Regions from separate parts of the Glutamicibacter sp. AOP12-B1-11 genome, predicted to be linked through region 2. Evidence: predicted binding sites of a transcription regulator. Region 2 holds the regulator's gene; the other holds the start of a gene.
The links. The regulator HrcA, encoded in region 2, represses chaperone genes, less so after heat shock. The targets are predictions, from matches to a motif close to TTNGCACTCGNNNNNNNCGAGTGCNAA.
Positions count from the first base shown of each region.

Region 1: groL (chaperonin GroEL) is a predicted target of HrcA. The motif match lies at 2,041-2,067, and genes of this name have one in related genera.

Region 1 is NZ_JBQSYL010000015.1:89,943-101,904, forward strand. Features, by position in the region: gene ACT3UQ_RS10790 (DUF4031 domain-containing protein) at 1-87, shown strand, start outside; gene groL (chaperonin GroEL) at 203-1,840, opposite strand; gene ACT3UQ_RS10800 (LytR C-terminal domain-containing protein) at 2,130-2,732, opposite strand; gene ACT3UQ_RS10805 (DUF3263 domain-containing protein) at 2,778-3,068, opposite strand; gene ACT3UQ_RS10810 (uracil-DNA glycosylase) at 3,223-3,996, shown strand; gene ACT3UQ_RS10815 (threonine/serine exporter family protein) at 3,993-5,663, opposite strand; gene ACT3UQ_RS10820 (Atu2307/SP_0267 family LLM class monooxygenase) at 5,862-6,917, shown strand; tRNA gene ACT3UQ_RS10825 (tRNA-Val) at 6,994-7,070, opposite strand; gene ACT3UQ_RS10830 (GNAT family N-acetyltransferase) at 7,474-8,040, shown strand; gene ACT3UQ_RS10835 (hypothetical protein) at 8,042-8,968, opposite strand; gene ACT3UQ_RS10840 (HsdM family class I SAM-dependent methyltransferase) at 8,971-10,623, opposite strand; gene ACT3UQ_RS10845 (DUF808 domain-containing protein) at 10,777-11,709, opposite strand; tRNA gene ACT3UQ_RS10850 (tRNA-Thr) at 11,936-11,962, opposite strand, start outside.
Region 2 is NZ_JBQSYL010000002.1:169,726-178,935, forward strand. Features, by position in the region: gene lepA (translation elongation factor 4) at 1-1,664, shown strand, start outside; gene hemW (radical SAM family heme chaperone HemW) at 1,665-2,894, shown strand; gene ACT3UQ_RS01940 (DUF4870 domain-containing protein) at 2,912-3,313, opposite strand; gene ACT3UQ_RS01945 (DUF3097 domain-containing protein) at 3,405-4,274, opposite strand; gene hrcA (heat-inducible transcriptional repressor HrcA) at 4,400-5,413, shown strand; gene dnaJ (molecular chaperone DnaJ) at 5,465-6,589, shown strand; gene ACT3UQ_RS01960 (16S rRNA (uracil(1498)-N(3))-methyltransferase) at 6,592-7,365, shown strand; gene ACT3UQ_RS01965 (GerMN domain-containing protein) at 7,447-8,259, opposite strand; gene ACT3UQ_RS01970 (PhoH family protein) at 8,658-9,210, shown strand, end outside.

The DNA.
Region 1 (11,962 bases), on a different contig from region 2:
TGCACCGCGTCTGCTCAGGAACGCTGGGAAAAACAAGCACGGGCGAACCTTGAGGCCGAGCTTGACCGACTCCACGTGCAAGCCTGAGAACGCTCAAACGCACTCTGCTTGCCGGTTAACGACCCGAGGGCCTGCTTCGTGGTGAAGCAAGCCCTCGGGTTCAGGTTGTCCTGCGAGACAGGTGCCTGGGAAGTACGGAAGCTTAGAAGCCGCCCATTCCGCCCATGCCACCCATGTCGTCGCCACCTGGCATGGCAGCGCCAGCAGGAGCTGGCTTATCTGCAACGACTGCCTCGGTGGTGAGGAACAGACCTGCGATAGATGCAGCGTTCTGCAGGGCCGAACGAGTCACCTTCACTGGGTCATTGACGCCGGCTTCCAGCAGGTCAACGTACTGACCGGTGGCAGCGTTCAGGCCGTGGCCAGCTGGCAGGCCCTTGACCTTGTCGGCGACTACGCCTGGCTCCATGCCGGCGTTCAGTGCGATCTGCTTCAGTGGTGCTTCGATGCCAACACGAACAATGTTCGCGCCGGTGGCTTCGTCGCCTTCCAACTCAAGCTTGGCGAATGCTGCGGCGCCTGCCTGAATCAGAGCCACGCCACCACCGGCGACGATGCCCTCTTCAACAGCTGCCTTAGCGTTACGCACAGCATCTTCGATGCGGTGCTTGCGCTCCTTGAGCTCCACCTCGGTTGCGGCGCCGGCCTTCAGCACAGCGACACCACCGGAAAGCTTTGCGTGGCGCTCCTGCAGCTTCTCGCGGTCGTAGTCCGAATCGGTGTTCTTGATTTCGGCTGCGATCTGCGCCTTGCGGCCCTCGATAGCGTCGGCGTCGCCGCCGCCTTCAACGATGGTGGTCTCGTCCTTGGTGATAACGACCTTGCGGGCGGTACCCAGAACTTCGAGGCCAACGGTGTCCAACGACAGGCCGATTTCCTCGGAAACAACCTGGCCACCGGTCAGCAGTGCGATGTCGGTCAGCATTGCCTTGCGACGATCGCCGAAGCCTGGAGCCTTGACGGCTACAGACTTGAACAGGCCACGGATCTTGTTCAGGATCAGGGTGGCCAGTGCTTCGCCCTCTACGTCTTCGGCGATGATCAGCAGCGACTTGTTCGACTGCATGACCTTCTCCAGCAAGGAAACCATATCCTTGACCGAGGAGATCTTCGAGTTGACGATCAGGATGTAAGGGTCTTCCAGCACGGTCTCCTGACGCTCAGCGTCGGTGACGAAATATGCGGAAATGTAGCCCTTGTCGAAGCGCATGCCCTCGGCCAGCTCCAGCTCAAGGCCGAAGGTGTTGGACTCTTCTACGGTGATAACGCCCTGCTCGCCAACCTTGTCCAGTGCTTCGGCGATCAGTGCGCCGATTTCTGGATCGCCAGCGGAGATCGAAGCGGTAGCAGCGATCTGCTCCTTGGATTCGATCTTCTTAGCAGCGGTGAACAGCTCGGCGGTGACGGCTTCTACAGCCTTGTCGATGCCGCGGCGTAGCGCGATTGGGTCGGCGCCGGCAGCAACGTTGCGCAGGCCTTCCTTGACCAGAGCCTGAGCGAGCACGGTAGCGGTGGTGGTACCGTCACCGGCGACGTCGTCAGTCTTCTTGGCAACTTCCTTGACGAGCTCGGCACCGATCTTCTCGTATGGATCCTCGAGCTCGATTTCCTTGGCGATGGACACACCGTCGTTGGTGATAGTGGGTGCGCCCCACTTCTTCTCCAAAACAACGTTGCGGCCGCGTGGGCCCAAGGTCACCTTAACGGCGTCCGCCAGAATGTTCAGGCCGCGCTCAAGTCCGCGGCGTGCTTCCTCGTCAAATGCAATCATCTTGGCCATAGTGGCTTTCGGTCCTTTCGGGGACGATTTTGCGAAAATGCAACCGACAGACAGCGCCCGCGACGGACGAGCACACCGTTGCCGGCATCGGGCCGACAATTCGGATTAGCTCTCGCTATCTGAGGTATTCTTCACGCTCCGTGCGTTGAGCAACCGCCGAGACGAAAGGGTTCGATTCTAAAACGAACAACCGATCGGCATTAGCAGTCGTAACGCATGAGTGCTAATACAAATATTGGCACTCTCGCATGGCGAGTGCAAGCTGATCGGCTGTGAGCGAAGCTAATTATTACTTCGAGTTCAACGTATCGTCAGCGCCAAGGACGACCGAAACTCGGTTGGGGATGTTCCGGGTCTGCAGAACCTCATCGATGTTCAAGACTTCGGCGGCTTTTTCCGCGGTGGTCCGGTAGGCCTCGGACATGTAATACACCGTCGAGGTCTCGGCGTCTCGGGTCCAATTATCCGTCACGATATTCGTGAAATCAGCCTCGGCAAGCAATTCTTCGCCTGCCCCTGCAGCTCCTGCAATACTTGCGCCGTTGTACACGCCGATGAGTTGTCCGTACAACACGTCAGCGTCATCGATGGTGCTAGACGGAGTTGCGCTTTCGGATGCGGCTTCGCTTTGGTCAGAAGAGCCTTCGCTCTCCGCCGGTGCCGAGGTTTGCCTCGGTTCGGACCCTGCTAGACGATCGGCAACGCCTGGACCAAAGAAGAATCCGGCACCACCAATCAACAACACCGCAATCGCGGACAGAACTACCCAACGAAGCTTGCTGTCCTTGCCCTTGGTGGCGGCAGACTGCGCCCAGCCGTGGGCATGATGCGACCCAACGCGGGTACTAAACTCCGGAACGCGATCGAATTCGTCACGTGGGTAGTTGGTCATTCTTGTCCTTGCTCGAGGTCTGGCTGGCCGAGGCCGGCTATGAACTTAGCGTTCCCCGCCGACGGTACCGCTCACACGACGCTTAGTAGATCGAAGTCTACGCAACCGCTTTACCAGCATTGGGTCATAGGCCATCGCCGCATCCGTGTCGATCAGCTGGTTGAGTAGCTGATAGTAGTTTGTCGGCGAGATAGAGAACTGCTTGGTAATAGCTTGTTCCTTGGCTCCGGCATACTTCCACCACAGCTTCTCCATGTTCAAGATCTGTTGCGAACGCTCATCCAGCTCGGAATCGGGGTTCATCACGAAATCCACTAAAACCTCATTGCCAGCCATACGTTCACCTCATCCTAGAACTTCGAAAAGTCGGGTTTATTCATGCATATTTATCCACGCGTGGTGGACACACCACCGATATTCTAACCAATCAACCAACGCCGTGCCGTGTAACGCGGCACAACCGCGCCGGAAAACCGGCAGAATGATTGCCATGAACAACGAGCAGCCCGCCCTTTTCGACGCTCCCGAGCCTACCGCGCCGCCGGCATATTCCACCGAAGACTTCCCCTTCTTCTTTGGTGCAAAATCGCTGGCAAGTCGCGGGTTTATCGCCGCGGATTGGGTTTCCACTTTGGAACCGCTCGATGGCGTGTTGCAGGAAATCGCACGTAAGTTGGCGGCACGCTCACAGGCTGGCGAGCAGATACTCCCGGCTCCAGAGGTGATGTTGCGCGCACTATCGCTACCCGTAGCCGAGATCAAAGTCCTGATCATGGGTCAAGACCCCTATCCGACGCCCGGACAGGCGAATGGCTTGGCCTTCGCCGCAGCGAAGAACGTGCGCCCCCTGCCGCGTAGCTTGCGCAACATTTACAAGGAGCTGTTCGTAGATCTTGGCGTGCCCGAAGCTGGGCATCCAGACCTCGGCGCCTGGCATGAGCAAGGGGTCATGCTGCTCAATCAGGTTCTCTCTGTGACTGCGTCTAACGCCGGCAGTCACCAGAAGCTTGGCTGGGCACCGGTAATTGAAGCGATTATCGCTACGCTCAATGCCCGCAAGGTGCCGGTGGTGGCTGTTCTGTGGGGTGCCCACGCACAGAAGCTTGGTACCCTGATGAACAATATGCCCCAGCTTCGCAGCGCTCATCCTTCCCCGTTGTCCGCTTCACGTGGATTCTTTGGGTCAAAGCATTTTTCGCAAATCAATAGGCGCCTGGCCGAAATCGGCCAGGCGCCTATTGAATGGAAACTGCCGGCCGGCTAGCGGCGGCGGATGCGTCGGCGTTCGCGCCGTGCGTTGGAGGCCAGCGGACGGCACAGTGTGTCGCCGAAGACCACACCACCGGCGATGGACAGCATGATTGCAAACGCGTTGAACATTTCCACCAGGCCGGCGAACATTTCATCCACCTCGAAAACGATGCCGTACATGGCCCGGAAGATCATCAGGCCAGGCAGCATGAACATGACCGCGGGGGCTGCGATCACCAGCTGAGGTGAATTCAGCTTGTCCGCCAGGAAGCGCGCAGCGAAGCCAATGGCCGTGGACACCACCGCTGGCGTTGCCCGAGCGCCAAGCCCGACCTGCTCCGCCAAGAGCAGCACCAGATAGCCGCCGACCGCGATCAACGCGGTAGGCAGCAACAAGCGCTGTGCGGTCTGCTCGGTGACCGAACCGGCCAGAATGGCGACTGCTACCAAGGCGATCAGCATCCATGTCGGATAATCGGTGGCGACGATTTTATGGACATCCACCTTGTCCCCGCCCAATACGGATGAAACCACCAACGCCGCGGAGATCCCGGAAAGTATTGCCGTATAGGTCAACCCAGCGGAAAATAGACGTCCGACCGCGGTGACCGGGAAGCCATTGATTGCGTCTTGCAGCGCCGAAACAAATCTGCCAGAAGGCAGCAGAAGCAAGATGCCACCAGAGACTACCAACGCCGGATCCAATGGTGCGTGGACCTGATGGCTAAGCAAGGCTATTCCGGTGACGGTAAAAGTCGAGGTCGCCACGGTGAAGAACTCTGGGACCCGCCATCGGGATCCATACCGGCCTATCTGCGAGATCAGCCAGGACGAAGCCATCGCGACGAGTGCACCGAGCCATGAACCGCCGATGAACAGGACGAAGGCGGCGGCGAAAACCGATTGGCCAACCGCAACGAACCAACGCGGGAAAGGCTTCGGCTTCCGTGTGATCCTTTTAAGCCGCTTGGCAGATTCGGTCCGCGAAACACCGCCAGCGATGATGTCCGAAACCAGCTCGTGCACCATCACCATGCCCGCGTAGTTCGTAGTGTACGAACGCACCACGCGCAGGATAGAGTAGCTCTCAGCTTCTGGCGGGCTGTAGTTCAGGTGCAACGATTGATTGGTGATATCCACGTCTAGGTGGCTAAGCCCTAGGGCTGCGGTCACCGCGATGATGCTGGTTTCCACTTCCAAAGCACCAGCCCCATAGCGAATCAGCGTTTCGCCAAGGTCCAGCGCAAACTCCATGGTTCGCCGCGCCGAAGCATCTTGATCGACGTTGACCCTAGGGTTCGCGTAGGGGGTGCCGCGCAATCGGTCAACGACCTTCAGCGCCTCAGTCGGCGGCGTATCCGAGATCCACATTTTTGCCAGCAAACGGCGAGCCACCGGGTTGGCCCGTGTAGGCATCAGTGTAATGCCGTCATCAGAGGTGTAGACCTGGCCGGTACGCGACTCGATATCCGCCACGTCCGCTGACGCAACGCTCGCACTTACCGCGGTATTTAGCGGTAGCTCGGAGGCCATGGTCGTCTCAAAAGACGCCGTCTCGGGAAGGTGCCCCATGTTGATTTCACTCGTCGAAATACGAGGTAGCGACCCGGCCAATGGCGAAGGATCTTCTCCTGGATTTTTCGAATCCGCGTGCTTCTCACCATGGTCTTGCTGCGCCACGAATCACTCCCCCTAGGCTCTTGTTCTATTCGTCATCCTCACGATACAACCACGGCAAGTAAAGCGGGAGAATGGAATCAAAATAGGCCGAGTATCCCTGAACACATCTGGCATTTTTGCTGTCGGAAATAAATTTATCGGTGGACTGGTTACCCACTTAGATGCAATTGCATGGAAATCTAAGAGAAGAGGATCATTGTGAGTTCCATCGGTCAAACAAGCCTCCGGCCTGAAATTGGTGTTGAAACTTTCGGGGATCTCTCCGAAGACCAGCAGGGCAAGCAGTTATCGCACGCTCAGGTTATTCGCAACGTCATCGTCGAAGGGCAGAAGGCCGAAGAAGTTGGCCTTGATTTCTTCGGCGTTGGTGAACATCACCGAGACGATTATGCTGTATCGTCGCCGGAAATAATTCTCGCGGCGCTGGCGCAAGTCACCGACAAGATCCGCCTCGGTACCGCGGTAACGGTGCTCTCCAGCGATGACCCGGTTCGGGTGTACGAGCGCTTCGCAACGCTCGATGCCATCGCGCAGGGACGTGCCGAAATTATCGCCGGACGCGGATCCTTCATCGAGTCCTTCCCGTTGTTTGGGCTCAACCTCGAGGACTATGAGTCTCTCTTCGAAGAAAAACTCGATCTCCTGGCTAAGGTCCGATCCGGAGAGCCCGTGACCTGGTCTGGAGAACACCGCGGCGCTTTGAACAGCCAACAGCTGTACCCGCTATTGGAAAACGATGCGCTCACCACTTGGGTGGGCGTCGGCGGCAGCCCGCAGTCGGTACTTCGCGCCGCTCGCCACGGCCTTCCACTCTTTCTCGCAATCATTGGCGGCCAGCCATCAGCCTTCGAGCAGCTAGTTCAGCTTTACCACCGCGCGTTGAAAGAGCTGGGCAAGCAACCTCAAAAGGTGGGTGCGCACTTCCACGGATTGGTTGCACCGACCGATGCGGAAGCTCTCGAACTGTTGTGGCCGCACTATCAGCGCACCATGAATCGCTTGGGCGCCGAACGCGGTTGGCCGCCGGTTAGCAAAATGCGCTTGGAGGCCGCTATGGGGCCTGAAGGTTCCATGATGGCCGGTAGTCCGCAGACCGTCGCCACCAAGATGGCGAAGGTCACCAGAAGCCTCGGACTAGGTCGAGTAGACATCAAATATTCGGCAGGCTCTTTGCCACACGAGACCATGCTCGAGAGCATCGAGCTGCTTGGCAACGAAGTCAAACCGCTGGTTCACGAGTTACTCGCCAAATAACCACCGGCAACGCGCGATCCACTAAAAGCAGTTAAATAAAGAGAAAACCACCGCCGGCGGTGGTTTTCTCTTTATTTGGTGGATCTTACTGGACTCGAACCAGCGACCTTTCGCGTGTGAGGCGAACGCTCTAACCAACTGAGCTAAAGATCCATCTTTGCGTCAACCTCCCGGTCAAGCACCTAAACGATCTTAGCGGTCTTTGCCTTGGCCGCAAAATCGGCGCCAGCTGCCCCACAGCTAGCGGCTACGTCGCCCATCACGCCACCGTCCTAGGGCAGGAGCTCAAGAGAAAAGCCGACTACGGCAGACCTAAAATAATAGTGCCTTTCGTTTATCTAGATTTCACTTTATTGCCCCTATTTTCTCTTGCTAACGAGCAGAGATTGAATGCATAATTTTTTTAGTTCCTCGAGCTCATACTGGGCCCTGCAAGGACGTTGCCGTAAGCCACCGGCTGCGGCCCCCTGAAGGCCAACGAAACCCATTGCTCTGCGTCCCACACAACAGCAATAGCCAGATAGTTCGTTCGTCTTAGCATTTAGGACGGTTCCCAGTGCGCCCTACCCTTCGCTATGCCCTGTCATCAACAGCTCCTGCTGGTGCCGCACGCACCGAGATGGCGACTTTGTATCCGGAAATTGATGATCGATGGAATCAAAAAATTGACCGCGCACGTTGTGTGGTCAGCGTCCGTGACTCAGGTGTTCTGGTCGCAGCCGGAGTCGTGCACGACGCGGTGCTGGCTCCAACTAGCGCCATGGGCGCGCTTGAATTAGGTTGCATGGCGGTCCGCCCGGAATATCGGTGCCAAGGCATACGCCAGCAAGTGACAGACCTACGCCTGGAGTATGTGCTGCAGGCAGGCTGCATACCCATCACCGTCATCGATTCGGCAAATCCCAGCTCCTGGGCAGCCTACGAACGCTCCGAGCGATGGGAACGCGAACGAACTTTCGAATCCGACGGGCGGACCAAGTACATTTATCGCGCCACTGCTCTCGCATCGGATTGGTTGTCTCCCCCACCGCAGCGTGACATCGCCTCCAGCACACTGGCTGGCCACTCGGTTCGACCTTTGCCGAGCTCTTGGCATTCGCCACAAGTTCACACAACCAGATGAGCTAAAAGAGCGCTTCTTGTAGCTCATCGACGAGCTCATGCCCTGGCACTGGCACGACCTCACCGGCTCGGCGAGCGCGCGCCGACTCATGCAAGTCGATCGGAGTAACTTTCAACACCGAGTCAACCATGGCATTTAGGAACTGAGCGGTGCCGACATCTTCGGGCACCGGGTGGTGCACCGCCTTGACCTCTGGCTGCTCGGCACTGTCATCCCAGTCCACAAGCAAAAGTCCGGTCGCTGTATAGCCAAAGCCATCGCCGAAATCGCGCAGCTTGCGGATCATGTCCACGGTACGTCGGAAAGCTGCCGGTTCGGTTTCTAAAATGGTGGCGCGTTGCACGAAGTAGAAGCCGACGGCTGCCAGCGGGTAGCGGGCACGCAGGTTGGCCGCGTCCCCGTAGGCTTCTTCGTACCGATTGGACAGGTTCTTGCCGAAGGAAGAAGTCATTGCCTTGGTGCTTAATAGCAACTCCGGTCCCGTGGACCAGTGGGTCATCACCACGTCGGTCTGCTTCATGTAGGCGCGGCCCAGAATCCTGGCGTCGGTGCTTCCGGCCTTGCCGGCCAGGATTGCTTCATGCAGCTCGTCGGAGAGCCGTTCGGGGAGCTTGCGCAGCAATTCGAGGATGTCCGAAGACAACACCCGTGGCGCTTCCGCGCGCGGCCAGACGAGGTCTGCGTCGAACCCCGCCCGGCGGAGTTCATGGGCTAGCCAAGCGTCGACGCCCTGGGCAAAACGACCGGAACGGGTCGCGGCCTTAGAACGCACCGGAATGCTTAGCAACCGCTCGAGAACGTCGAAAGAAGGGTTGAACTCCTCGGTGACGGCGCCGTTAAGGATCCACGGCGAATCTTTGAGCGCAGATATCAACGTCGCGTCGTATTCGGCGAAGGCCAGGGATTTCTCGACTGTGCCTGATCCCACGATTAGTTCTCCACTGCCTTAGCTCGGGACTTGCGTCGTTCCAGCATGTCTTGGCGTGCGCCGCGTAGCGCACCGATCGCGGCAGCGTCTAGCTCCAGCATCATTCCCAACACTATTTCGTCTACCAGCTCCGTAGCTTCTTGCTTACGGCCATGCAGCAGATGTTCGCGGACCTCGTTTTTGATGGATCGCAGCGGTATTGCATGCTCGGCGACCAACTGGGTTGAGGGCACTGGAAGCTTATCCGCCTCGCCGGGTTCCAGCTTCAAGATGCCTCCCCCGTAGGAGCGTCCCACCATTTCGGCACCCAGCATAGTCAAGGTATTAAGCGAAGCCAGAGGCAGCAGCTCACGTCCCAGCTCACGCACATCGGCCCCGAGGTATACCCCATGGATTGAATTGATGTGATGCACACCTGCATGGTTAGTCGTCAGCCGGGGAGTGTCAGCATTCATATAGGTCATGAACAGATCAGGCACCGACAACAACGGGACCCGCCACCAGGGAGTACGCATCCGGCACTTATAGGCTTGGTCCACCGACTCCAGCTCGCCGCGGCCAATTAAGCGCTCTCCCGCGGTGGAGGCGCCACCCTGGGGCCGGAACATCAAGGTCGCCAAGCCGTGCTCCCCGAGTCGCTGCCATTGCTTAGCGTCTAGTTCCAAGCCGCGAAGATGCCTAGAACCGGGAGGCGATATTTCCACCAGGTCGCTCGCGTCCAAACCTAATTCCTCGGCCCGCGCCGGGCTGAGCGTAAACCATTTATTGTTGCCGGTCACCGCGCCCAGCGAGGTCTCTCCCCAGCCCTGCAGATCAATAAACCCGCCGGTAGCATGCGCCTGGTTGAGTATCCCCTGAGCTTCAAAAGTCACCAAGGACCCGGTCCAACGGTCACTTGGACGCTTCGGAGTGTGGATTGCTCCCTCGCCGAGTCCAATCAGATCCTTGGCATTACGAAATTGGTGCAGGCTGAAGGAGTCGCTGGAACCGGTCTGATAACCCTCCGCAAGCAACAGCACCACTTCTTCCTGCGCGTCGACGAATAGCCGCTGTTCGAAGACCGCGAGATGCACCTTGGCGAAACGTTCAAGCAGCATTGCACGCACGGGCCCCGCATAGTTCACGAACATCAGCTCTGCCGGGAGCACTAGGGCCAGACGACCGCCGACCTTCAGGAAGCTGGTGGCGTGCACGACGAAGGCCGCCCACACGGAGGCAAGCTCGTTCAGCTCGACTCCGGAGCGCCGTGCGGCTTCGCGCGAGATCTTGCGCTGGGCTCCGCGGTGCAGCTGATAACGCACGTACGGGGGGTTGCCAATCACCGCATCCATATCCGCGGTGCCTGGGATATCAAAGAAATTTGCGTGCTGGATCCTAGCCTGTGCGCCTTGTTCCGCGAGGATTGCGCGTGCCGCCAGCACCGAAGGCTCGTGAAGCTCCACCCCGAATAATTCGCTGGCGCCGCGCCCATCGTTGGTGACTTGGGCAGCGGTCGCCAAGAATTGGGCTTCGCCACATGAGGGTTCAAGCACACGACGACCCTGCTCGCCTAGCGCCCACTCGGTCATGAACCGGGCTACCGGCTCGGGGGTGAAGTAGGCGCCCCGCTCATGCCGAGCGGCGCTCCCTACAATATTTATCTTGCTCTTCAACACACATCGATCTTTCCATGGCCACCAGACGTTTTGGCAGGGCCAAGACGATCGCCGCACACCGTGCGAAACACCGGCAGACTTCGCGACTGGCAGGTTTTACGGCGGGGCAAGTTTCTTATCTGCCTATTCTACGTGGCCGGCCTGCAAAGCTCGTTAGTGCTTGGCACGCAGCTTGTTGATGCCCACGACAGCGGCGGCAACCACGCAACCAATCAAGAATCCGGCGATGCAAGAAAAGGCGGTATTCGTCACCCAGCCCAAGATCGCCCCGGCCGAACCGGTAGCCTCGTGCACCAGCAGTTCCATATGATGCACAAAACCGTAGGGGGCGTGCCAGCCCAGCTCGTCCATCCCGACCAGAATTAGGTGGCCACCGACCCAGAGCATCGCCACCACACCTACCTTGCCGAGGATCGACATCACGATCGGCATGGCCTTGACCAGGCCACGGCCAACCTTCTGCGACAGCTTGGATGCCTTCTGCGCCATGTGCAGTCCAATGTCATCCATCTTCACGATCAGCCCCACCGCACCATAGACCACCACGGTCATCAGGATAGCGATCACAATCAGGATTAGCGCGCGATTCAAGAATGGTTCGTGGGACACTTCGTTCAGCGAGATGACCATGATCTCCGCTGAGAGCACGAGGTCTGTCCGCACCGCCGCGCCGATGATCGCTTTTTCGTTGCGCACTCCCTCCTTGCCGCCCGGTGTGTGGTGCTTGACCACGCCCATCGCTTCAAGCAGCTTTTCGGCCCCTTCAAAAACAAGATAGGCACCTCCGAGCATCAGGATCGGGGTGAGCGCCCACGGAGCGAACTGCGAAAGGATCAGAGCCACCGGAAGGATGAACAGCATCTTGTTCCGGATTGACCCAACGGCGATCTTCCAAATGATCGGAAGCTCCCGCTTGGGCGATAGCCCGGCCACGTATTGCGGGGTGACAGCCGCATCGTCGATGACGACTCCAAGCGACTTGGTGCTTGCCTTCGCAGCTCCCATAGCGATGTCGTCGAGTGACGCCGCCGTGACCTTTACGAGGGCTGCGACGTCATCCAGAAGAGCCACGAGTCCACCGGCCATGCCAAAACTCCTTGAGATATTGTTCGGTCGTTTTGGTGCCACCGTACAGGCGCCAGAATCGACAAGGAAATACACCTGAAGTTTAGCGCCCTGAGTTGCCCAGAAACTGTGAGACACCAAAAGAATGCGGATTTTTCGGGGCAAGCCACGGTCGATCCGCAGATGCGGTTGGGAAATAAAAGACCCTCGCCGAGGTTCAAGCTTGAACATCGGCGAGGGTCATCCGAGCCCCCTATCGGATTCGAACCGATGA
Region 2 (9,210 bases):
TCGAACGTGAACGCGGTATCACCATCAAGTCCCAGGCTGTCCGTATGCCTTGGGAAGTCGATGGCGTGACCTACGCGCTGAACATGATCGACACGCCTGGCCACGTTGACTTCACCTATGAGGTTTCCCGTTCCCTGGCGGCCTGTGAAGGCGCGGTCCTGCTCGTTGACGCAGCACAGGGCATCGAAGCACAGACCCTGGCGAACCTCTACCTGGCCATCGAGAGCGATCTGAACATCATTCCGGTGCTCAACAAGATCGATCTGCCAAACGCGCAGCCGGAGAAGTATGCCGAAGAGCTGGCAAACCTCATCGGTTGCGATCCCGATGACGTCTTGAAGGTTTCAGGTAAGACCGGCCAGGGCGTTGAGGCTCTCCTGGATGAGGTCATCAAGCAGCTTCCGCCGCCCGTTGGCGTGGCCGATGCTCCTGCACGGGCCATGATCTTCGACTCCGTCTATGACACCTACCGCGGTGTGGTCACCTACGTTCGTGTCGTCGACGGCATGTTGCGTCCGCGCGAACGCGTCCAGATGATGTCCACCGGCAGCACGCACGAACTGCTCGAAATTGGCGTCTCCGCGCCTAACCCGGTTCCAAGCAAGGGACTGGGCGTGGGTGAGGTCGGCTACCTGATCACCGGTGTGAAGGATGTACGCCAGTCCAAGGTCGGAGACACTGTCACCAATAGCCTGAAGCCTGCCGCTGAGTCCCTCGGCGGATACGAAGATCCGAAGCCGATGGTGTTCTCGGGACTTTACCCGATGGACGGTACTGATTACCCGGCGCTGCGCGATGCTTTGGATAAGCTTCAGCTCAACGACGCCGCCCTGGTGTACGAGCCGGAGACTTCCGTCGCTTTGGGCTTCGGGTTCCGCGTTGGCTTCTTGGGGCTCTTGCACCTGGAAATCACCCGTGAGCGTTTGGAGGCCGAGTTCAACCTCGACCTGATTTCTACCGCTCCGAACGTGGTCTATGAGGTCATGGGCGAAGACAAGCAGTTGACCACCGTGACCAACCCCTCGGAGTTCCCCGAAGGCAAGATCCTCGAGGTTCACGAACCACTGGTCTCGGCAACTATTCTCGCTCCATCCGAATTCATCGGCTCGGTCATGGAATTGTGCCAGGGACGTCGCGGCACCTTGCGCGGTATGGATTACCTCAGCGAAGAACGCGTAGAAATGCGCTACACGCTGCCGCTGGCCGAGATCGTTTTCGATTTCTTCGACCATCTGAAGTCACGTACGCGTGGTTACGCATCCTTGGACTGGAAGGCCGACGGAAGTCAGGTTGCAGACCTGGTCAAGGTCGATATTCTACTGCAGGGTGAGCAGGTGGACGCGTTTAGCGCGATCACCCACCGCGACAAGGCGTACTCATACGGCGTGATGATGACCGGCAAGCTGCGTGAACTGATTCCACGCCAGCAGTTCGAGGTGCCGATTCAGGCTGCCATCGGTTCGCGCATCATCGCCCGCGAGTCCATTCGCGCCATCCGCAAGGATGTGCTGGCCAAGTGCTATGGCGGCGATATCAGCCGCAAGCGCAAGCTGCTGGAAAAGCAGAAGGCCGGTAAGAAGCGAATGAAGATGGTCGGCCGCGTGGAGGTTCCCCAGGAAGCCTTCATCGCCGCGTTGTCCACCGGCGAAGAGAAAAAGAAGTAAATGCCCTCAGTTTTGCCTGATGGCGATCCGGCTCCGGCCGATGGTCTGCTCCCCGCATTGTGTTCACACAATGCGCAGGAGCGGACCATGTCCTTTTATGTACATATTCCGTTCTGCACGGTGCGCTGCGGATACTGCGACTTCAACACCTACACCGCAAAGGAACTTGGTTCCGGGGCGAGCCAAGCCAGCTATGCGGCCACCGTCAGCCAGGAAATCAGCTTCGCTCGCCAAGTGATGGACAAGTCCGGCTTGCCGCATCGTGAAATTGAAACCGTGTTCTTCGGTGGCGGCACCCCGACCCTGCTGCCGGCCAGCGACCTGGTGTCGGTGCTGGCACGCATCAACAGCGAATTCGGGCTAAAGCCCGGAGCCGAGATCACGACCGAGGCGAACCCGGACTCGGTGACCCGTGAGAGCCTGCAAGAGCTCAAGGACGGCGGGTTCACCCGCGTGTCCTTTGGCATGCAGTCGGCGGTGCCACATGTGCTGGCGGTGCTGGAGCGAACCCACGATCCCAAGGGCGTGCCGCAGGTGGTCCGGTGGGCTCGCGAAGTCGGACTCGAGGTGAGCGTCGATCTGATTTATGGGACTCCGGGGGAGTCCTTGGAGGATTGGCGCACCAGCGTGGAAGCGGCCCTGAGCTACGAGCCGGATCATATTTCGGCCTACGCGCTGATTATCGAAGAGGGCACCAAGCTCGCGGCGCAGATTCGCCGCGGACAGGTGCCGAACATCGACGACGACGATCATGCCGAAAAGTATCAGCTGGCCGATGAAATGTTCGCGGCCGCTGGCTTCCACTGGTACGAAGTCAGCAATTGGGCCAAGGGCGAAGGGCATGCTTGTCGGCATAACGTCGCTTACTGGCAAGGCGGAGACTGGTGGGGCGCCGGACCGGGGGCCCACTCGCATGTTGGTGGCCTGCGCTGGTGGAATGTGAAGCATCCTTCGGCCTACCAGCAGCGGATCGACGGCGGGATTTCCCCGGGCCACGGCCGCGAGTTCCCCGATGCCGAGGCAGTCAAGCTGGAGCGCACGATGCTGCTGACCCGGTTGGGCAGCGGCATGCCGATCGCCGAATTGGATGAGCATGGCCGTCGGGCAGTTGCCGGACTCATCGCCGACGAGCTGATCGAACCGCAGTCGGCCTTCGCCGGAACTATCGTGTTAACGCAACGCGGTCGGCTCTTGGCCGACCTTGTAGTGCGGGAACTGTTGGACTTCTAAAGTTTCAGCAAGGATTATTACTTCATTAGCCGCAGGTTGAATGCGTAGCGGTATGGGCGTCCCTTGTTAGCCTGGATGGCTGCACGGGCGCCCATCAGCGTCATATAGACCCAGAGCGCCACGGTGGCTACCGCGAACGCCCAGCCAAACCCGGGAATCAGGGTGAGCACGTTCAGCACGATGGCCAAAATGGTCAGCGGAAACGTGAAGTTGAAGGCTTCTTTTGACTCCTGCGAGGTAAAAGGTCCGCGGTCGCGGTACACGGCGAAGATGATGGCCGCGGGAATGCATCCTAGTACCGCGCCGAAATGCGACATCATGGCCCATTGGCGATCCTCGGAAGGAGTCAAGGGCAAAGCCGAGACCTTGGAACCTTCGAAACGTGAATTTTCCGGCGGTACGGTCTTGCGTGCAGTCACGTGGCGCTTCCTTGTTTAGCAGTGGGTGGTCGATCTGATTCTATCGAGGATCTAGCGACGTAGAGGACAACCCGCCCTAAAAATCCAACTATTAGTCAATCGTTAGGAAACCGTAATCTTCGCTGGTTAGAAAATCGATGAGCTCCTCGACCTTACCCAGCAGCTGCGGTTCAAGCTGTGCGTAGTGGTCAACTCGGGAAAGGATGCGCTGCCAACCCAGCCCGATGTCCTCGGCAGTTGAATGCGGCCAGCCGAACGCGCGTAATATTCCGGTTTTCCAATCGGTTCCACGGGGGATCACCGGCCACTTCTCAATATTAAGTGCTGCCGGCTTCACCGCCTGCCACACATCGACATACGGGTGACCAAGAATCAGGACATGATTCGCCGCACCGGGGACCGCCATCGCTTCCTTCACGATACGTTCTTCCTTGGTGCCCGCAATCAGGTGGTCAACCAAGATTCCCAGGCGCCGTTCGGGCGAGGGGTTGAAAGCGCGAATGGCCCCGGCTAGATCGTCGACACCATGCAGGGGCTCCACGACGATGCCTTCCACGCGCAGGTCATGGCCCCAGACCTTCTCCACCAGTTCGGCATCGTGCTTGCCTTCGACCCAGATCCGGCTGGCGCGTGCCTCGCGGGCCTTCAAACCGGTGACCGCCCGGGAACCGGAAGCTGAAACCATGGTCTTTGGCGCCAATGCCTTGGCTTGTGGCTCAACGATCTCCACCGGCTCGCCTTCGAGCAGGAAGCCGAAGCCCGCTTGGAAAGAGCGGGTCTTGCCCCGCCGGTCTTCTAAAACGATCACCCGCATTCCTCCGGACTTCTCGGTACGCACCACTTCGCCGACCCAACCGCTGTCCACGTCTTCGAGTAGTAGGCCCATTGATATCGGAACTTGACGCAGTTTTTTCGGTGCAGGTGCACTGAGGTCGTGGGCTCCCCAGGAGTAATTGGTCACGTACTGCCTTTCGCTGTGATCGAATACGCTCGAAATCCAATGCTAGCAACCGATGTAGGTATTAGACTTGGCACTTGATAGGTTAGAGTGCCAAATCCTTGCCGGAGTTCATAGGAGGTGTTGACGTGAGCGAGTTTCGACGTCTGGACGTTTTACGCGCCATTGTGGAGGACTACGTCCAGTCGCATGAACCGGTAGGTTCAAAGGCTTTGCTTGATCGGCATAACCTGGGAGTTTCTGCTGCCACGATTCGCAATGATATGGCCTTGCTGGAAGAAGAGGGGCTCATCGCTGCCCCGCACACCTCCTCGGGAAGAATACCCACGGAAAAAGGCTATCGCCGATTCGTTGACCAGATCGGCGAGCTTAAGCCGTTGTCTCGGGCGGAGCGCGAGGCCATCAACAAAATCTTGGATAATTCCCAGGATTTAGATGAAGTCTTGCATAGCACCGTGCGCTTGCTGGCACGTTTGACGAATCAGGTGGCGTTGATCCAGGTGCCGCACTATGACACCGCATCGCTGCGCAATCTGGACCTAGTCGGACTTGGCTCATCCCAGGTATTGATGGTCATGATTGCCTCCAATGGCACCGTCGACCAGCGGATGATCGGCACTTCCAGGGCGTATAGCGACGACGAACTGCAGGGTATGAAGCAAGGCGTGCTCAAGGCCTTTGGCGGTCGGCAGTTGGCAGATCTCGTAGGTTCGCTGACCACCGAATCAATTCCGCTCCAGCTTCTGGAAGATACGCTGTTCATGACGGTGCTCGGTTCCTTGCAGGAGATGGCACGTGCGGCTAACACCCAGCGCATCGTGATGGCGGGGACCGCGAACCTTGCCCGTTCGGTGGGAGATTTCCCGCTGACGCTCACCCCGGTGCTCGAAGCGCTTGAAGAGCAGGTGGTGCTGCTGAAGCTGTTCTCCGAGTTGGAAGCGGACTCTCGGGGCGTGGCGGTAGCCATTGGCACCGAGCACCATTACGGGCAGCTTTCCGACGCAACGGTCATCGCGACAACCTATGGCTCGGACACCAGGAACAAGCTTGGAGTGCTCGGTCCGACGCGGATGAATTATCCAACCTCCATGTCTTCGGTCCGGGCGGTTGCCCGTTACCTGTCAAAGATTTTGACGAACTAGTTTCGTCAGCAACAACGTTTTATATTTTTACGAAAGGACACGGCGAATATCGTGAGCTCGCATTACGAGACGCTGGGTGTTGCCCAGGACGCGACCCCGCAGGAAATCAAGAGCGCCTACCGCAAGCTGGCGCGCAAGCTGCACCCCGATGTCAACCCAGGCGAGGGGGCAGCCGAGCAGTTCAAGCTCGTCACACGAGCCTACGAAGTCCTTTCCGACGAAAAGAAGCGCGCCAACTTCGACGCCACCGGCGACCTGAACGGCAACGGCCAGCAGGGATTCGGCGGCGGAGGCCAGAACTTCGGTGGCTTCGGCGACATCTTCGAACAGTTCTTCGGCGGCGGGCAAGCCCAAGGGCCGGCCTCGCGCACGCAGGCCGGCCGCGACGCGCTGATCACCATCACCATCGATTTGGTCGACGCTGTCAAGGGCACCGTATACCCGCTCGAGATGGAAACGGCCGTCACCTGCAAGGTCTGTGAAGGCTCTTGCTGCCGGCCCGGCACCAGCCCGGTTACCTGCGAAACCTGCCGCGGTGCGGGCCAGATCCAGCGTCCGGTGCGTTCCTTCCTCGGCCAGATGATGACCGTGGAAACTTGCCCGGCCTGCCGTGGCTTTGGCACGACCATTCCGGATCCATGCAATGAATGCAATGGCGAGGGACGCGTGCGCGAGCACGTCTCGAAGTCGCTGAACATTCCGGCCGGTGTCGATGCCGGCACTCGTATCCAGCTGCGCGGACAGGGCGAAGCCGGTCCCGGCGGTGGCCCGAACGGAAACCTCTTCGTCGAAATCGACGTACGCCGCCACAAGGTCTTCGAACGCGCGCAGACCGACTTGCACGCGAAGATGGCCATCCCAATGACCGGCGCCGCCCTCGGTTGCGAGCTGAAGCTGGAAACCTTCGATGGTGAACAGCAGATCACCGTGGAATCGGGCGCCCAGGACGGGGACACCATCACTCTGCCAGGGCTGGGTGTGCCGCGCCTGCGCGGTGGCAAGCGTGGCGACATCGTGGTGCACCTGCAGGTGGAGACTCCGACGAAGCTGGACGCCGCACAGCGTGAGCTGCTCGAGCAGCTGGCGGCATTGCGTGGCGAAGAGATGACCGCCGGCCGCGTCGAACAGTCCGGTGGAATGTTCTCGCGACTGCGTGACAAGTTGAACCAACGCTGAGCATGAGCAATCACAGCTTCGTGATCGACGCTCAGCAAGCAGCTGAGGCCATGGTGGGGGACAGCTTGGAGCTCACCGGGCCCGAGGCCCACCATGCGGTTGCGGTCAAGCGTGTGGCGCCCGGCGAGGAGCTGGACTTGCTCGACGGCACCGGGCTCCGGTTGCGAGTCAAGGTCAGTGCCGCGGCCAAGGACCTGCTCAGCGTGACCGTGGTGGAACGCATCGAAGAAGCGCCGCCGGTCCACCCGGTCGGCCTGGTGCAGGCGCTGGCCAAGGGCGACCGGGATCTACAGGCCGTGGAATCGGCGGTGGAACTGGGAATTTTCACGGTCCGCCCCTGGCAGGCCGATCGATCGATTGTGCGTTGGAATGGGCCGAAGGCCGAAAAGGCCTTAGCTAAATGGCGTTCGCAGGTGCGTTCGGCACAGAAGCAGTCACGCCGCGCCTTCGAACCAAAGGTCTTGGACCCGCTCGGGTCCAAGGCTCTGGCCGGACAGATCGCGCAGCTTGCTGCCCAGGGCGAGCTGGTTCTGATCCTGCATGAATCAGCTAAATGCTCGGTGGCCGAGGAAACCCGGTCGTGGCTCGATTCGGCCCCGGCACATGCGGGGGTGACGTTGGTAGTGGGCCCCGAAGGCGGGATCAGCGACGCGGAGCTCGATCAGTTTGTCGGCGCTGGTGCCAAGGCCGCGCTCTTAGGCGAGCACGTGCTGCGTGCTTCGACGGCCGGGCCGGCAGCCCTCGTTCTGGTTCGGCATCTGCTCGGAGAACTGTAGCCGCCGAAAGGTTCAGCAATTAAGAAGTTCCGTAGGCCGACGGCCTGCGGAACTTTTCAATTGGTAGCGAATATTCGCAGCCTATTTAATGGTGAACTCGCTGGATACCGAGGCGATCTTTTCTTCGGATCCGGATTCCCTGCCCCAGAAGGTGAGTTTGTAGGCGCCTACGCTCAGCTGCTTGGTGAAATCAAAGGAGCCATCGGGATTGACCTTATCTTCCGGGATTGGCTCCTCGGCGGTGAGCACGGTGAGCTTTCCCGACTTGTCCTTGCTCTCCAAGCTGTAATAGATGCCGTCGCTGAACTTCGAGGCGCGAGCATTGAACTGGATCTGACCGGCCTTGCGGGTCGACCCGTATTGCGGGTCGATAATCCAAATCGGGGCCATGAATGAGGCATCGCGGTCGTAGGAGTCCGCCAGTCGCAAGTCGCCGAAGACCGTGGCGTTGGCCCGGCCGTCAACCAGAATTCTCACTTTCGGTGGCAGCGAGCCAACGAGGAGGCCTGCATTGGACGCGGCGGCGGTGGCGGTGAACACCAGCTGCTGAATTGTGCGTTCGGAAAGGCCACGATCAAGCTTTGCGCTGAAGACCTTCTCCGGTAGGTCCAGGGTGATCACATTGTCCTGGTTCATGGACACGCCAACTTCACCCGAAGGCTTCAGATGCGTGTACCACTCGGCATTGGCCGGCTTTTCGTTGAGCAGGTAGGAGATTGAATCGCCGATCGGCTCGCCAGTGGCGTTTTTTGTGGCGTACTCGCGGTAGAGGAAAACCCCGAGGTCCATATTTTCAAGCCAGTAGATCGGGAGCCTGTCGATCGGGGAATGGTGCTCCACCGAATCGTTGGCAGGAGGCAGTCCCACGGTACCCGCGGCAGTACTGATCGGCATTTCGTGGGATTCTTCGCGCGAGGCAAGACCGCAGCCAGCTGCTACGACGAGAGTTAAACAGACTCCGGTGACGGTTACCCGCTTGGAGATCAACCTCGTAATTCTTCCTTGCACTACTTACCAATCCGTTGATTATTCACTTGACACCTTGCTGTAAACCAGCTCTGGCGCTCAAATAGTTTGGCACATGATGGCGCCCGGGATCGACAAAAAGGAGTCTAACGAAGGATTCGTAACCAAATCTATACCTTTACCACCACAGATGCTTTAGAATCACTTCAGATTTTTGTGCTCTAGCTACCTGCGAAATTATCCCCTAAGCGTGCTGAACTAGATAGACTGTAGGGGACAAGAACAATAATCATTGCCAAGCTCAGCAAAGGGGCACTAAGCACTGCATGCAGGTTGAACAGAACAAGATGCCGGTCGAATCCGGCCCCGCGTCATTGACGATCACCTTCGACACTCCCGAACTCATGGTTGCCACGCTGGGTCCAAGCGATGAATTGTTGCGCATTCTGACCGGCGCCTACCCGCTGGTGCAGTTTCGCCCCAATGGCGCTTCCTTGACCCTGGTTGGCGAGCCCGTGCAGGTGCGCAAGGCTCAGCGTGTGACCGAAGAGGCCCGTGCACTTGCCAGCCGCGGCTCCCGGATGAGCGCAGACACCATTGAGCAGATCATCAAGATGCTCTCCGCCGGTGGTGCCGATGCGCCCACCGACGTCCTCGGGCTGAAGATTCTCTCCGGACGGGGACGCGCGATCCGGCCGAAAACGCTGAATCAGAAAAGCTATGTCGACGCCATCGAAGACAACACGGTGACCTTCGGCGTGGGTCCTGCCGGTACCGGCAAAACTTTCCTGGCCATGGCTATGGCCGTGGCAGCCTTGCAGGCGAAAGAAGTCAGCCGCATCATCTTGACTCGTCCCGCCGTAGAAGCCGGGGAGAAAC